DNA from 2 places in the Nanhaiella sioensis genome. Region 1 is predicted to be linked to the other one. Evidence: predicted binding sites of a transcription regulator. Region 1 holds the regulator's gene; the other holds the start of a gene.
The links. The regulator CtsR, encoded in region 1, represses protease genes until heat stress. The targets are predictions, from matches to a motif close to ATGGTCAATAAAGGTCAAACA.

Region 1 (8,085 bases):
TGAGCAATCAAACTTTATTGGAGAGTTTGATCCTGGCTCAGGACGAACGCTGGCGGCGTGCCTAATACATGCAAGTCGAGCGAACCAAAGGGAGCTTGCTCCCGGAGGTTAGCGGCGGACGGGTGAGTAACACGTGGGCAACCTACCTGTAAGATTGGGATAACTTCGGGAAACCGGAGCTAATACCGAATAACAATAAGAACCACATGGTTCTTATTTGAAAGATGGCTTCGGCTATCACTTACGGATGGGCCCGCGGCGCATTAGCTAGTTGGTGAGGTAACGGCTCACCAAGGCGACGATGCGTAGCCGACCTGAGAGGGTGATCGGCCACACTGGGACTGAGACACGGCCCAGACTCCTACGGGAGGCAGCAGTAGGGAATCTTCCGCAATGGACGAAAGTCTGACGGAGCAACGCCGCGTGAGTGAAGAAGGTTTTCGGATCGTAAAACTCTGTTGTTAGGGAAGAACAAGTATCGTTCGAATAGGGCGGTACCTTGACGGTACCTAACCAGAAAGCCACGGCTAACTACGTGCCAGCAGCCGCGGTAATACGTAGGTGGCAAGCGTTGTCCGGAATTATTGGGCGTAAAGCGCGCGCAGGCGGTTCCTTAAGTCTGATGTGAAAGCCCACGGCTCAACCGTGGAGGGTCATTGGAAACTGGGGAACTTGAGTGCAGAAGAGGAGAGTGGAATTCCACGTGTAGCGGTGAAATGCGTAGAGATGTGGAGGAACACCAGTGGCGAAGGCGACTCTCTGGTCTGTAACTGACGCTGAGGTGCGAAAGCGTGGGGAGCGAACAGGATTAGATACCCTGGTAGTCCACGCCGTAAACGATGAGTGCTAAGTGTTAGAGGGTTTCCGCCCTTTAGTGCTGCAGCTAACGCATTAAGCACTCCGCCTGGGGAGTACGACCGCAAGGTTGAAACTCAAAGGAATTGACGGGGGCCCGCACAAGCGGTGGAGCATGTGGTTTAATTCGAAGCAACGCGAAGAACCTTACCAGGTCTTGACATCCTCTGCCAACCCTAGAGATAGGGCGTTCCCCTTCGGGGGACAGAGTGACAGGTGGTGCATGGTTGTCGTCAGCTCGTGTCGTGAGATGTTGGGTTAAGTCCCGCAACGAGCGCAACCCTTGATCTTAGTTGCCAGCATTAAGTTGGGCACTCTAAGGTGACTGCCGGTGACAAACCGGAGGAAGGTGGGGATGACGTCAAATCATCATGCCCCTTATGACCTGGGCTACACACGTGCTACAATGGATGGTACAAAGGGCAGCAAAACCGCGAGGTTAAGCGAATCCCATAAAACCATTCTCAGTTCGGATTGCAGGCTGCAACTCGCCTGCATGAAGCCGGAATCGCTAGTAATCGCGGATCAGCATGCCGCGGTGAATACGTTCCCGGGCCTTGTACACACCGCCCGTCACACCACGAGAGTTTGTAACACCCGAAGTCGGTGGGGTAACCGTAAGGAGCCAGCCGCCTAAGGTGGGACAGATGATTGGGGTGAAGTCGTAACAAGGTAGCCGTATCGGAAGGTGCGGCTGGATCACCTCCTTTCTAAGGAAATATGTGAAGCTAGACTTCATATAAAAAGACGCTTTTGTTTTTGTTTAGTTTTGAGAGAACATTCTCTCAAAATGAAGAAGGTAAACAACAAGCTGACGAAGAAATTCGATGGCTATTTTTTACCGATGTTCCTTGAAAACTAGATAATAACGACACATTCATTGAAGAAAGTGAAAATCTTTTTTCATTATTTGATGACGGTTTGACCGTTGGTCAAATAAAAAAAGCAAATTAGCAACGAGAAGGTCGAGGAAGTAAAGTTCTGGAGCAGCGGAGTGTATCTTGCATACATGAGCAGTGGAAGAACGAAGCTGACGATGAGATTCGAAGTTGATCATTTGTTTAAGGTTAAGTTAGAAAGGGCGCACGGTGAATGCCTTGGCACTAGGAGCCGATGAAGGACGGGACTAACACCGAAATGCTTCGGGGAGCTGTAAGTAAGCATTGATCCGGAGATTTCCGAATGGGGAAACCCACTGTTCGTAATGGAGCAGTATCAATATCTGAATACATAGGGTATTGAAGGCAGACCCGGGGAACTGAAACATCTAAGTACCCGGAGGAAGAGAAAGCAAAAGCGATTTCCTGAGTAGCGGCGAGCGAAACGGAATAAGCCCAAACCAAGAGGCTTGCCTCTTGGGGTTGTAGGACACTCTATACGGAGTTACAAAGGAACGAAGTAGACGAAGCGATCTGGAAAGGTCCGTCGAAGAAGGTAACAACCCTGTAGTTGAAACTTCGTTCCCTCCAGAGTGGATCCTGAGTACGGCGGGACACGTGAAATCCCGTCGGAAGCTGGGAGGACCATCTCCCAAGGCTAAATACTCCCTAGTGACCGATAGTGAACCAGTACCGTGAGGGAAAGGTGAAAAGCACCCCGGAAGGGGAGTGAAAGAGATCCTGAAACCGTGTGCCTACAAGTAGTCAGAGCCCGTTAATGGGTGATGGCGTGCCTTTTGTAGAATGAACCGGCGAGTTACGATCCCGTGCAAGGTTAAGTTGAAGAGACGGAGCCGCAGCGAAAGCGAGTCTGAATAGGGCGAAATAGTACGTGGTCGTAGACCCGAAACCAAGTGATCTACCCATGTCCAGGGTGAAGTTCAGGTAACACTGAATGGAGGCCCGAACCCACGCACGTTGAAAAGTGCGGGGATGAGGTGTGGGTAGGGGTGAAATGCCAATCGAACTTGGAGATAGCTGGTTCTCTCCGAAATAGCTTTAGGGCTAGCCTCAAGTGAAGAGTCTTGGAGGTAGAGCACTGATTGGACTAGGGGCCCCCAACGGGTTACCGAATTCAGTCAAACTCCGAATGCCAAAGACTTATACTTGGGAGTCAGACTGCGAGTGATAAGATCCGTAGTCGAAAGGGAAACAGCCCAGACCACCAGCTAAGGTCCCAAAGTATACGTTAAGTGGAAAAGGATGTGGAGTTGCATAGACAACCAGGATGTTGGCTTAGAAGCAGCCACCATTTAAAGAGTGCGTAATAGCTCACTGGTCGAGTGACTCTGCGCCGAAAATGTACCGGGGCTAAACGTATCACCGAAGCTGTGGACTGTCCTTACGGACAGTGGTAGGAGAGCGTTCTAAGTGCAGCGAAGCTAGACCGAGAGGACTGGTGGAGCGCTTAGAAGTGAGAATGCCGGTATGAGTAGCGAAAGAGGGGTGAGAATCCCCTCCACCGAATGCCTAAGGTTTCCTGAGGAAGGCTCGTCCGCTCAGGGTAAGTCGGGACCTAAGCCGAGGCCGAAAGGCGTAGGCGATGGACAACAGGTTGAGATTCCTGTACCACCTCCTCACCATTTGAGCAATGGGGGGACGCAGAAGGATAGGGTAAGCGCACTGTTGGATATGTGCGTCCAAGCAGTTAGGCTGACAAGTAGGTAAATCCGCTTGTCATAAAGGCTGAGCTGTGATGGCGAGGGAAATATAGTACCGAAGTTCCTGATTCCACACTGCCAAGAAAAGCCTCTAGCGAGGTGAGAGGTGCCCGTACCGCAAACCGACACAGGTAGGCGAGGAGAGAATCCTAAGGTGAGCGAGAGAACTCTCGTTAAGGAACTCGGCAAAATGACCCCGTAACTTCGGGAGAAGGGGTGCTTTTTAGGGTGAATAGCCCTGAGAAGCCGCAGTGAAAAGGCCCAGGCGACTGTTTAGCAAAAACACAGGTCTCTGCGAAGCCGCAAGGCGAAGTATAGGGGCTGACACCTGCCCGGTGCTGGAAGGTTAAGAGGAGGGGTTATCCGTAAGGAGAAGCTCTGAATCGAAGCCCCAGTAAACGGCGGCCGTAACTATAACGGTCCTAAGGTAGCGAAATTCCTTGTCGGGTAAGTTCCGACCCGCACGAAAGGTGTAACGATCTGGGCACTGTCTCAACGAGAGACTCGGTGAAATTATAGTACCTGTGAAGATGCAGGTTACCCGCGACAGGACGGAAAGACCCCGTGGAGCTTTACTGTAGCCTGATATTGAATTTTGGTACAGCTTGTACAGGATAGGTAGGAGCCGTAGAAACCGGAGCGCTAGCTTCGGTGGAGGCGTCGGTGGGATACTACCCTGGCTGTATTGAAATTCTAACCTACGGAGCTAATCGCTTCGGGAGACAGTGTCAGGTGGGCAGTTTGACTGGGGCGGTCGCCTCCTAAAAAGTAACGGAGGCGCCCAAAGGTTCCCTCAGAATGGTTGGAAATCATTCGAAGAGTGCAAAGGCATAAGGGAGCTTGACTGCGAGACCTACAAGTCGAGCAGGGACGAAAGTCGGGCTTAGTGATCCGGTGGTTCCGCATGGAAGGGCCATCGCTCAACGGATAAAAGCTACCCCGGGGATAACAGGCTTATCTCCCCCAAGAGTCCACATCGACGGGGAGGTTTGGCACCTCGATGTCGGCTCATCGCATCCTGGGGCTGTAGTCGGTCCCAAGGGTTGGGCTGTTCGCCCATTAAAGCGGTACGCGAGCTGGGTTCAGAACGTCGTGAGACAGTTCGGTCCCTATCCGTCGTGGGCGTAGGAAATTTGAGAGGAGCTGTCCTTAGTACGAGAGGACCGGGATGGACACACCGCTGGTGTACCAGTTGTCCTGCCAAGGGCATAGCTGGGTAGCTATGTGTGGAAGGGATAAGTGCTGAAAGCATCTAAGCATGAAGCCCCCCTCAAGATGAGATTTCCCATAGCGTAAGCTAGTAAGATCCCTCGAAGATGACGAGGTTGATAGGTCTGAGGTGGAAGCGTGGTGACACGTGGAGCTGACAGATACTAATAGATCGAGGACTTAACCAAGTTAGAAATGCAGAGCAAGCTTTGTTCAATGAATGTCTATTATCTAGTTTTGAAGGAATATTAACTTATTCCTATATATTATGTCTGGTGGCGATGGCGAAGAGGTCACACCCGTTCCCATACCGAACACGGAAGTTAAGCTCTTCAGCGCCGATGGTAGTTGGGGGTTTCCCCCTGTGAGAGTAGGACGTTGCCAGGCAATACAAAAGTCAGAGGAAGATATAATCCTCTGGCTTTTTTCTATACAATTTTTTAGCTAATTTGCTTTTGCCTTAATTAATTGCATCAAGCTAGCGTTTATGACATCTTTTCTTTTAGTTGTTTTCGTATTAATCTGTTGCAATTTGTAATAAAAACTAAACACGAATATAACTAACGTTCGGAGCATCTTCTTGTATAAAGACTATAAAAAGCATTTCATATCCATCTGTTTTTATGAAAAGGCGTTAGGCTTTTCTTGTTTTGATTTATTAAATAAATGGCAAGGATATATTTGTAGTCTATGGTCGGGCTGTTAAATTAGCTAATTCGAGTCTCTTGCGCTTTTTTCCAATTCACTATATAGTAAATGTAAAGTCAAATATAGTCAAAGTCAATGAAAGGAGGGGTTGAATGAGAAATATATCTGATGTTATTGAACAATATTTGAAAAGCGTTCTAGAAATGAATGATCAAGATATTGTTGAAATAAAAAGAAATGAAGTAGCAGATAAATTTCAATGCGTACCATCTCAAATTAATTATGTGATAAATACACGTTTTACAATGGAACGTGGTTATATTGTAGAAAGTAAACGCGGTGGCGGTGGCTATATACGAATAATGAAAGTGCAGTCTCATGATGATACCCACTTAATTGAACAACTATTAACGTTAATTGGTCCAAGAATCTCTCAAACAATAGCTGAAAATATTATAGGTCGATTAATTGAAGAAGAGGTTATTACTGAAAGAGAAGCAAAAATCATGTTGAGTACTGTTGATCGATCAATCTTATATATTAGCCTTCCAGATAGAGATGAATTACGATCTAGAATACTCATTGCGATGTTGACATCACTAAAATACAATTAATGGTATGAGGATTTCAGATGATATTAATAATCTAGACAGGAGAGGTGAAGTCATTGATATGTCAAGAATGTAACAAGAGACCTGCAACGTTACACTTTACAAAAATTATCAACGGAGAAAAAGCTGAAACCCACGTTTGTGAGCATTGTGCACAGGAAAAAGGAGAAATGTTTATGCTTGCAAATAATCAAGGCTTTTCGATTAATAACTTAATAGCAGGGCTACTCAATATGGAACCTTCTCTACAAGAAAAACAACGTAATTCATTTCATCAAAATGAGGTTATTCAATGTGACAAATGTAAAATGACTTATACTCAATTTTTAAACATTGGTAAATTTGGATGCTCTGAATGTTATAAAACGTTTAAAAATCATTTAACTCCTATACTCAAGAGGTTTCATAGTGGAAACACAATTCATTCTGGAAAAATCCCGACAAGGATAGGTGGAAATATACACTTACGTAAGCAAATAGAACAATATAAACAAACACTTCAGGAGTATATAGTCAGTGAGGAGTTTGAAAAAGCAGCAGAAGTTCGTGATAAGGTTAGGGCTTTAGAACGAAGTTTAAGTCAGATAGACATGGGGGAGGGATAACTATGTCACTTCAGCGGTTTCTACAAAAAGCAATAAGCTCCTGGATGAGTGAGGATGGCCCTGAATCAGATATCGTACTTTCTAGTAGAATTAGACTTGCACGAAATATAGAAAATATATGGTTTCCTACTGTCATAACAAACGAAGAAGCGCATAAGATCATTCAATTATTTAAATTGGTATGTGAAGAAAAAGCGCCGGAATCTTTTGGGAAGCTAGAATTATTAGCGATGAATGAAATGCAACCTATTGAAAAAAGAGTACTAGTTGAAAAGCATCTCATTAGCCCTCAATTAGCCGAAGATGCGCCTTTTGGAGCTTGTATTTTATCAGAAAATGAAGAAGTAAGTATCATGATAAATGAAGAGGATCATATACGAATTCAATGTTTGTTTCCTGGGTTTCAGCTTAGTGCAGCTCTGGAAAAAGCTAATGAGTTGGATGATTGGATTGAAACACATGTAGACTATGCGTTTGATGAACAGAAAGGGTATTTGACTAGCTGTCCAACGAATGTTGGTACTGGATTAAGGGCATCGGTCATGATGCATTTGCCTGCACTTATATTAACCCAACAAATGAGTAGAATTATTCCAGCAATCAATCAACTTGGTCTAGTTGTTAGAGGAATATATGGTGAAGGTAGCGAAGCATTAGGTAATATATTTCAAATATCAAACCAAGTAACACTTGGAAAATCTGAAACTGATATTGTGAATGACCTAGAAAGTGTGGTGCAGCAACTCATTGCTCAAGAACGCTCTGCACGAGAAGCATTAGTAAAAACATCTGGTATTCAACTAGAAGACAGGGTATACCGCTCATATGGTACATTAGCACATAGTCGCGTTATGGAGACAAAAGAAGCAGCTAAATGTTTGTCTGACATTCGTTTAGGCATTGATATCGGATATATAAAAGATATATCGAGTAATATTTTAAATGAATTAATGATTGTAACACAGCCTGGATTTCTTCAGCAATATGCAGGCGGTCCATTAAGATCACATGAACGTGATATTCGTAGGGCAACATTGATTAGAGAAAGAATAAGCTTGGAAAAAAGCAATCAAAATGAGTTTGGAGGTCGAGAATTATGATGTTTGGTAGATTTACTGAGCGAGCACAAAAAGTTTTGGCATTGGCACAGGAAGAGGCAGTTCGTTTAGGTCATAATAACATAGGAACGGAGCATATTTTATTAGGTCTTATTCGCGAAGGTGAAGGGATTGCAGCTAAGGCGTTAGTTGCTCTTGGTTTGGAATCTAATAAGATTCAAGAAGAAGTTGAAAAGTTAATCGGTAAGGGTCAAGAAACAACTCAAACGATTCATTACACACCTCGTGCCAAAAAAGTAATAGAATTATCTATGGATGAGGCTAGAAAGCTAGGGCATTCTTATGTAGGAACGGAGCACATTTTACTGGGGCTCATCAGAGAAGGTGAAGGAGTTGCTGCTCGAGTTTTAAATAACTTAGGAGTAAGCTTAAATAAAGCACGTCAACAAGTGCTTCAGCTGTTAGGGAGTAATGAAACTTCATCAGGTCATCAAGGAGGA
Region 2 (8,085 bases), 580 kb from region 1:
AGCACGTCTGTAATCTTTATGTGGTAAATCTAAGATTTGTTGGTCATTTGTATATGAGTGAACAGTCGTCATCATACCACGACGGATACCAAAGTTATCATTTAATACTTTAGCAAATGGTGCTAAACAGTTTGTAGTACAAGATGCATTTGAAACTACGTGGTGGTTTGCAGCATCATATTGATCTTCGTTTACACCCATAACAATTGTAATATCTTCATCTGATGCAGGAGCAGAAATAATAACTTTTTTAGCACCAGCTTCAATATGTTTAGCAGCATCAACGCGCTTAGTGAAACGTCCAGTTGACTCAACTACAACATCAACTCCAAGATCTCCCCAACCAAGTTGTGCTGGATCACGTTCTGCTTTTACAAGGATTTCCTTACCGTCAACTACTAAATTGTTACCATTAACAGTTACATCAACATCTAATTTTCCATGAACTGAGTCATATTTTAAAAGATGAGCAAGCATATTTGCATCTGTTAAATCATTAACAGCAACTACTTCAATATTAGGGTTTTTTAATGCAGCACGAAATACGATACGACCAATACGGCCAAATCCATTAATACCAACTTTTACAGTCATGATAATTTCCTCCTTAAAATAGAAAGCTTAAATATATTAGGTAGGGATTAACCCTTAACTAACTCTTTTGCAGCACCTTCGTCGGTAATGAGCAAGGCGTTACTTGTTTGTTTAAAATAGGCTTTAATTGCTTTAGCCTTTGAGCCACCACCAGCAATTGCTATTACTGATTTATTATGTTTTAGGTCTTCAAGTTGTAGGCCAATCGTTTGAGCTTTATATACGACTTCTCCATGCTTATTAAAGTAATATCCAAAGGCTTCTGCTACAGCATTCGCCATTTCGATTTTCTTCATATCTTCATCTGAAGTTTTTCGGCGTATAGCCATAGTTTTAGCGTCTCCGATACCATGTATAACTATACTGGATGATTTTATAAGCGTGAGTACCTCTTTAATCGCAGGTTCTTCTATAATCGATTGGTAGGCTTCAGTACTAACTTGATCTGGGACATGAAGCAGTTGGTAGTTACCCATTGCTTTTTCAGCCATTTTTGCACATATCGTATTCGCTTGATTTTTTACATTCTCTCCTAAGCCACCTCGTGCAGGAACAAATAAGGTTTCCTTACTTTCGGTATTGGGAGTCATCATCTCTGCTACAGCAGCTAAAGTCGTACCTCCAGTTACCGCAACGATGCTGTTATCTTTCAAGCGCTTTTTAATACATGCAACACTCGCTCTGCCCATTTCTTTCTGAACCCAAGCCGATTGATCACTATCCCCTGATACTACAATTACTTCTTGTAGGCCTAATTTTTTCTTAACCTTCTCTTCAAGTAGCTTTAGTCCAGAGATTTCCTTCATCATCTCCTCAAGCTGCCGAAGAACGTAGACACCATCTTTCGTAATTGTCATACCAGACGCTTGTACAGAAAGTAAATCTTGATCCTTTAAGAATTGTACTTCAGCACGTAAGACCCTTTCACTCATACCTAGGCTAAGTGATAAACTTCTTCTGCCTATAGGTTGCATTAACCTTACATATTGTAAAACTTGATAGCGCCTTTGCATAACCTCTAGAAGGTTAGGTAATAATTTTTGTTGAACTTCAATTAATGAACGCATTGCAGTTCTCCTTAAAATTGGTGAAATTACCATCCGGGACTTTTAAAGTCCACCTATGACATATTATGTCCCGCATGTGGTAAAAAAAATCACCCCTGTTACAACTCTTATTCTAACAGGACTGACCCCTTTAATCAACCATTTAATCCTTGCTGTAAGCGCTTTTTTATTACATCTTTGTGAATAACTCCATACGCAATTTCTTCGCCCGCTATCTCAACTACAGGTATCATTAACTGATATTTCTCTAATAGCTGATCATCCTTGTAAATATCAGTTAATTCAAGTTGAAAAGGAATTTCAGCTTGTAGTTCAACTAATATTTTTTGAGCTTTGTCACATAAAGGACAGTTTTCCTTCGTATACATGATTACTGTTTTGCTCATATCTTTCATCCTTTCAAAACAAAAACGCCTTCTTCAATCATATCTTTTTCTTTTTGAAGAAGACAAGATACCTAATTGATCTCTATACTTTGCAATTGTTCTTCGTGACACAATGATTTTGAAATCTCTATTTAACAGATTAACTAGTTTTTGGTCAGACAACGGACTTGCTTTGTCTTCCTCGTTTATCATTTGCTGTATTAACTCTTTAACTCTTGTTGAAGAAGCATCTTCATTAGAAGACGTATTGAGACTACTACTGAAAAATACCTTCATTTCAACTAAACCAAAGGGAGTCTGTACATATTTTCCTTTAACGGCTCTACTGACAGTAGATTCATGACATCCGACTACTTCTGCGACCTCTCTCATTGTAAGGGGTTTCAAAGATGATAACCCATGAACAAAAAAATTCGTCTGCCTCAATATGATTTGTTTTGTAACACTTAATAACGTCTGCTTTCTTTGTTCGAGGCTCTTGATAATCCATCCCCATTGTAAACCTTTTTCTCTTACAAAAGCACTCACTTTCTCATCATCTACATTAGATAGGTCTTGCTCATATTGGACGTTAAATGATAGCTTTGGAAAATAATCTTCGTTAATAGCAGCTTCAAAATGTCCATTTTTGCGTTCAATAATTATATCAGGAATAATATAGGTTGTCTGTTCATGATGAAAAATATGTCCAGGACGAGGCTCTAATAATTGTATATGATCAAATATTTGTTGAATCTCTTTAGGCTTTACATTCAAAATCTTCGCCAAAGCCTTCCACGATTTTTGTGCAAACAATTCAAAGTAATCTTTAATAATAACTTCAGCTAATTCGTTCCTATGCTGCTCCCTTTGTAGCTGTATAAGCAAGCACTCTTGAACACTCCTTGCCCCAACTCCCACTGGATCAAGGTTTTGAATAATTTCTACACATTTAGTTATATCCTGCGCAGTAACCCCAAAGCGATTAATGACATCTTGAGCCTCAAAATGAAGATAACCGTTATTATCTATATTTTCTATGAGATGATCAACAACATTTCTTTCTATATTACTTATTGGTAATAGTAATATTTGTGAACGAAGATGATCGTATAGTTTTTCAGGCTCTCCCCCGATATTTTCCAACCAATTATGTTGCTTACTTTGAGATGATGTGTTGGAAGTTTTTTTTCTAGGTATATCAAATGGTGTACTTTCCTGTATCTCAACAAGAGGATTTTCTATAGCTATATCATGTAAAAAGGTAAGTAGTTCTTGAGAGGAATATTGAAGAAGCTCAATTGCTTGAGATAGTTCCTTAGTCATCGTAAGCTTTAACGTTTGTTCTTGAAATAACCCCGGTCTCATTTCCATGCTCTCCACCCCATATCTATTTTACAATATATGAGATAATAGGTGTATGGTAAAACAATGGAAGTTAGAAAAGCGACGCCGACTAAGCAGACTCGACAAGCACTGGAAGCTTTTCATTTGAAGGCGATTTTTGCCTTTGAATGAAAAGGTGAAGTGACCTCGAAAGGCTAGAAGGCAAAGCTGGACATCTAGAAAAACGGAAGCTCCTTGGTCATCCACTTCAAGCGCTGGAATCATCACACATAAAGGCGCTCTTTGCCTTTGGGTGTAATGGTGAAACGACTCGATAGGTGCTGGAGTTAGACAGTTAGAAAAGTGGAGACGACTTGCTCAGCCTCGATAAGCGTTGGAGCTTCAAACTGTGAAGGCGATTTTTGCCTTTATGGTTTGAAGCGAAACGTCTCGAGGCGAATCTAGACAACTATTAAAAAGCACCTTATTCATCTGAAGCTCTATCATTTAAAGGCGCTCTTCCCTTCCAAGTTTCTTGAACAAAAAAAACCTTCTTTTAAAAAGAAGATTTTTTCTCTTATGTAACGCCCTCGACAGGATTCGAACCCACCCTAAGAGAACCGGAATCTCTCGTGCTATCCACTACACTACGAGGGCATATAACAGATTGCTTTCAATATTATATGTTAGATTGATGTACAATGCAAGCAGAATTCAGTAGTATTTAGGTATAGCAGGTATGGATTTAAAAAAACATGAATAAGATAGTATTGTTAGTACTTTTCGTTTGACCTTTATTGACCATAGGTGTATGATAAAAATTACATAAATATCTAAATAAAGTTTAAAAAGGAGGATAATTAAATTGAATCTAATTCCTACTGTTATCGAACAGACAAATCGCGGAGAAAGAGCATATGACATTTACTCACGATTATTAAAGGATCGTATTATAATGTTAGGTAGCGCTATAGATGATAATGTAGCAAACTCAATTGTATCCCAATTTCTATTTCTTGCAGCAGAGGACCCAGAAAAGGATATTTCTTTGTATATAAATAGTCCTGGAGGATCAATTACTGCAGGAATGGCAATTTATGATACGATGCAGTTTATTAAACCTAATGTTTCAACAATGTGTATAGGAATGGCAGCATCAATGGGTGCATTTTTATTAGCTGCTGGTACGAAAGGCAAGCGTTTTGCTTTACCAAATAGTGAAGTGATGATTCACCAACCACTAGGTGGTGCTCAAGGTCAAGCAACTGAAATAGAAATTGCTGCGAAGCGCATTTTATTCTTACGTGATAAATTAAATGGCATCCTTTCTGATCGTACTGGTCAGCCATTAGAAGTGATCGAACGTGATACAGAGCGTGATAACTTTATGACTGCTGAAAGAGCCACAGAATACGGCTTAATCGATAAAGTTCTACACCCAGCGAAGTAATCATCTACTTACTAAATAAGCAAAAAACCCTCTCACTGTTGTGAGAGGGTTTTATTTAGCCATTTTGAATAACAAAATTACATAATGCTTCAAGTGCTTCTTCTTCATCTTGCCCATCAGCATACAATGTAATTGTTGAACCATTGCTAACCGCTAAGCTCATTAGGCCCATAATGCTTTTAGCATTTACCTTTTTGCCATTCTTCTCTAAAAAAATATCTGAAGCGTAACGATTCGCCTCTTGAACAAATAGAGCTGCTGGTCGAGCTTGTAATCCTGTTTTCAATTGTACCTCTACTTTTTTTTCAACCATTTCATGTTCCTCCCTTTTTCAAAAGCTATTATTTTGTTTTAATAGAATGACCTGATCGCAGCTTGTCTGCGATTTCATCTATTTTTCGAAGGCGATGATTAATCCCTGACTTACTAATGCTTCCACCAGGTAGCATTTCACCTAGTTCCTTTAATGTAACATCTTGATAAGTAATTCTTAGCTCTGCAATAACTCGAAGCTTGTCGGGAAGTGAACTAAGCCCTACTGTTTCATCAATATACCGAATATTTTCTACTTGCCTAATAGCTGCACCGACTGTTTTATTTAAATTGGCAGTCTCACAGTTCACTAAGCGATTAACTGAATTCCTCATGTCTCTAACAATACGGACATCTTCAAATCTTAACAATGCACTATGGGCACCGATAATATTTAGAAATTCAGCAATCTTTTCAGCTTCTTTTAAATACGTTACAAAGCCTTTTTTTCTTTCAATCATTTTACAATTTAATTGGAAGCTGGTGTTCATTAATTCACAAAGTGCTTGACTATGTTCCCGATATAACGAAAATATCTCTAGGTGGTATGAAGACGTTTCTGGATTATTGATCGATCCGCCTGCTAAAAAAGCTCCACGTAAATAAGATCTTTTACAACATTTTTTCTTAATTAAGTCATCTGAAATCCTTCCAAGAAACGAGAAACCTTCATCGATGATTTTTAAGTCTTCAAGAATACCTTTAGCGCTTTCAATTAAGCGAACAATATATACATTATTCTTTTTCAAACGCATTTTTTTTCTAACTAATAGTTCAACTGAGACATCATACAATCTCTTTAGCAATGTATAGATACGTCTTGCAATTGCTGCATTTTCAGTTTGGATAGTTACAATGAGTTTACGATTTGAAAAAGTTAATGACCCATTCATTCTTATTAATGCAGAGAGCTCTGACTTTGCACAGCAATCTTTAATTTCAATATTTGTGAGTTCCTTTTTGGTCTCTGATGCATATGACATACCTCTCAGCCCCTTTTATCTATATGCCGTTAAATAGGAGGACAAAAAGGTCGACGCAGAATAAGGCGGTATAGCTTCTGTCACCTCTGAGGTTACTTACATTGAGCAACCTCCTTGACTCCTTCCAATATAACTAGTATATGCAAATACAAACAAAATTGTATTTTGCATTCAAAAATTAAGTAGTTCCATTAAAATGCTATCACACTCGTACATAAAAGGTAAATGAGTACTTTGTATACGACCGTTACATTCCATGGATTTTGTGAACATTCTGTAAAAGTGAGTATAAGAGAGATGCTACTTTCTTTGTGTCATGTCGAATGACTCCATCTTCAAAGCTAATAATATTATCGTGAATAATATCTAACCCTAAATCCTTTAATCGTTCGATATCATATATGACTGGTTGAGCCATTTCTTTTGCATATCTATCCATAATGTACGCAGGGATTTCCTCTTCATTCACCATAATCACATCAAGAAAATCGCATTTCATATGATCATAAAGTGCTCTAACATGGTCACTTGCTGTATAGTTTGATGTTTCTCCAAACTGAGTCATCACATTACACATATAGACCTTTTTTGCTGTTGCAGCACAAACCTCTTTTCCTATATTAGAAACTAATAGGTTAGGTAAAATACTTGTATATAAACTTCCGGGGCCAATAACAATTAAATCTGCTTCGCGTATTGCTGCTATTGTCTCAGAAAGCGGCTTAACATCTTCTGGTGTCAAAAAGACACGTTGGATCTTCTTTCCATAATCAGGTATTTTTGATTCTCCAGATACCAATGTTCCATCTGCCATTTCAGCATGCAAATTAACGCTTCTATTAGCAGCTGGTAACACTTGACCTCTCACGTTTAACACTTTGCTCATTTCTCCAATTGCATGAACAAAATCGCCTGTTATATTTGTCATTGCAGCTAAGATAATATTTCCCAATGAATGTCCAGACAAACCATTGCCATCCTCAAACCTATACTGGAACAACTCTTCAACCAATGGTTCAACATCTGATAAAGCTACTAACACATTTCTAATATCACCAGGTGGTGGAATGTCAAGCTCGTTTCTAAGTCTTCCTGAGCTCCCACCATCATCAGCCACTGTAACGATAGCGGTGATATTCACAGGGTATTGCTTTAAGCCCCGCAATAAGACAGGTAAGCCTGTACCTCCGCCTATAATTACAATATTAGGCTGTTTTTTTCTTTCCATGTATTATTTTTCCTTTCGCTTGTCAATATCTCGATGAGATATACGAGTTTTATAGCTATTTTCAAAATACTGACCTAAATACTCCGCTAGTGTTACGGAGCGGTGCTGACCACCAGTACATCCAATTGCAACGATGAGCTGGCTCTTTCCTTCTCTTTTATAATGTGGCAGCATAAAAGTCAATAAATCAACAACTTTTGTTAAAAATTTTTGCGTATCATTCCATTTTAATACATATGATGAAACTTCTTCATTGAGACCAGTTTTAGGTCTCATATGATCAATATAATGAGGGTTCGGTAAAAAACGAACATCGAAGACTAAATCAGCATCTATCGGCAAACCATATTTAAAGCCAAAAGAAACAACATTAACAGTAAAAATTTGTTTACCTTGGGTTGCAAACTGCTGTAATATTTTTTCCCTCAAGTCACGAGGTTTTAAATCAGATGTATCATAAATCAGCTGTGCTCTTCCCTTTAATTCTTCCAACATTTTTCTTTCTAACTGAATACCTTCAAGAGGAAGTCCTTCTTGAGACAGCGGATGAGATCTCCTCGTCTCTTTATAACGACTGACTAAAGTCGCATCCTTGGCATCTAAAAATAAGATTTGAGGTGTGATCCACGATTTCTCTGCCATATCATCTAGTGCTTCAAATAGTGTTTCAAAAAATTCTCTTCCTCTTAAGTCCATTCCAAGTGCTACTTTATTCATCTTATTACCGGAATCCTTCATAAGTTCTAGAAATTTCGGAAGT

Region 2: clpP (ATP-dependent Clp endopeptidase proteolytic subunit ClpP) is a predicted target of CtsR. The motif match lies at 4,137-4,157, and genes of this name have one in related genera.

What each region holds. Positions count from the first base shown of each region.
Region 1 is NZ_JBKAEG010000001.1:2,083,832-2,091,916, reverse strand. Features, by position in the region: rRNA gene V1503_RS09905 (16S ribosomal RNA) at 15-1,565, shown strand; rRNA gene V1503_RS09900 (23S ribosomal RNA) at 1,921-4,851, shown strand; rRNA gene rrf (5S ribosomal RNA) at 4,935-5,050, shown strand; gene V1503_RS09890 (CtsR family transcriptional regulator) at 5,464-5,925, shown strand; gene mcsA (protein-arginine kinase activator protein McsA) at 5,979-6,527, shown strand; gene mcsB (protein-arginine kinase McsB) at 6,530-7,627, shown strand; gene clpC (ATP-dependent protease ATP-binding subunit ClpC) at 7,624-8,085, shown strand, end outside.
Region 2 is NZ_JBKAEG010000001.1:2,659,103-2,667,187, reverse strand. Features, by position in the region: gene gap (type I glyceraldehyde-3-phosphate dehydrogenase) at 1-594, opposite strand, end outside; gene V1503_RS12295 (sugar-binding transcriptional regulator) at 642-1,661, opposite strand; gene V1503_RS12290 (glutaredoxin family protein) at 1,796-2,047, opposite strand; gene rpoN (RNA polymerase factor sigma-54) at 2,081-3,400, opposite strand; tRNA gene V1503_RS12280 (tRNA-Arg) at 3,938-4,009, opposite strand; gene clpP (ATP-dependent Clp endopeptidase proteolytic subunit ClpP) at 4,218-4,802, shown strand; gene V1503_RS12270 (HPr family phosphocarrier protein) at 4,858-5,115, opposite strand; gene whiA (DNA-binding protein WhiA) at 5,144-6,097, opposite strand; gene V1503_RS12260 (gluconeogenesis factor YvcK family protein) at 6,345-7,325, opposite strand; gene rapZ (RNase adapter RapZ) at 7,329-8,085, opposite strand, start outside.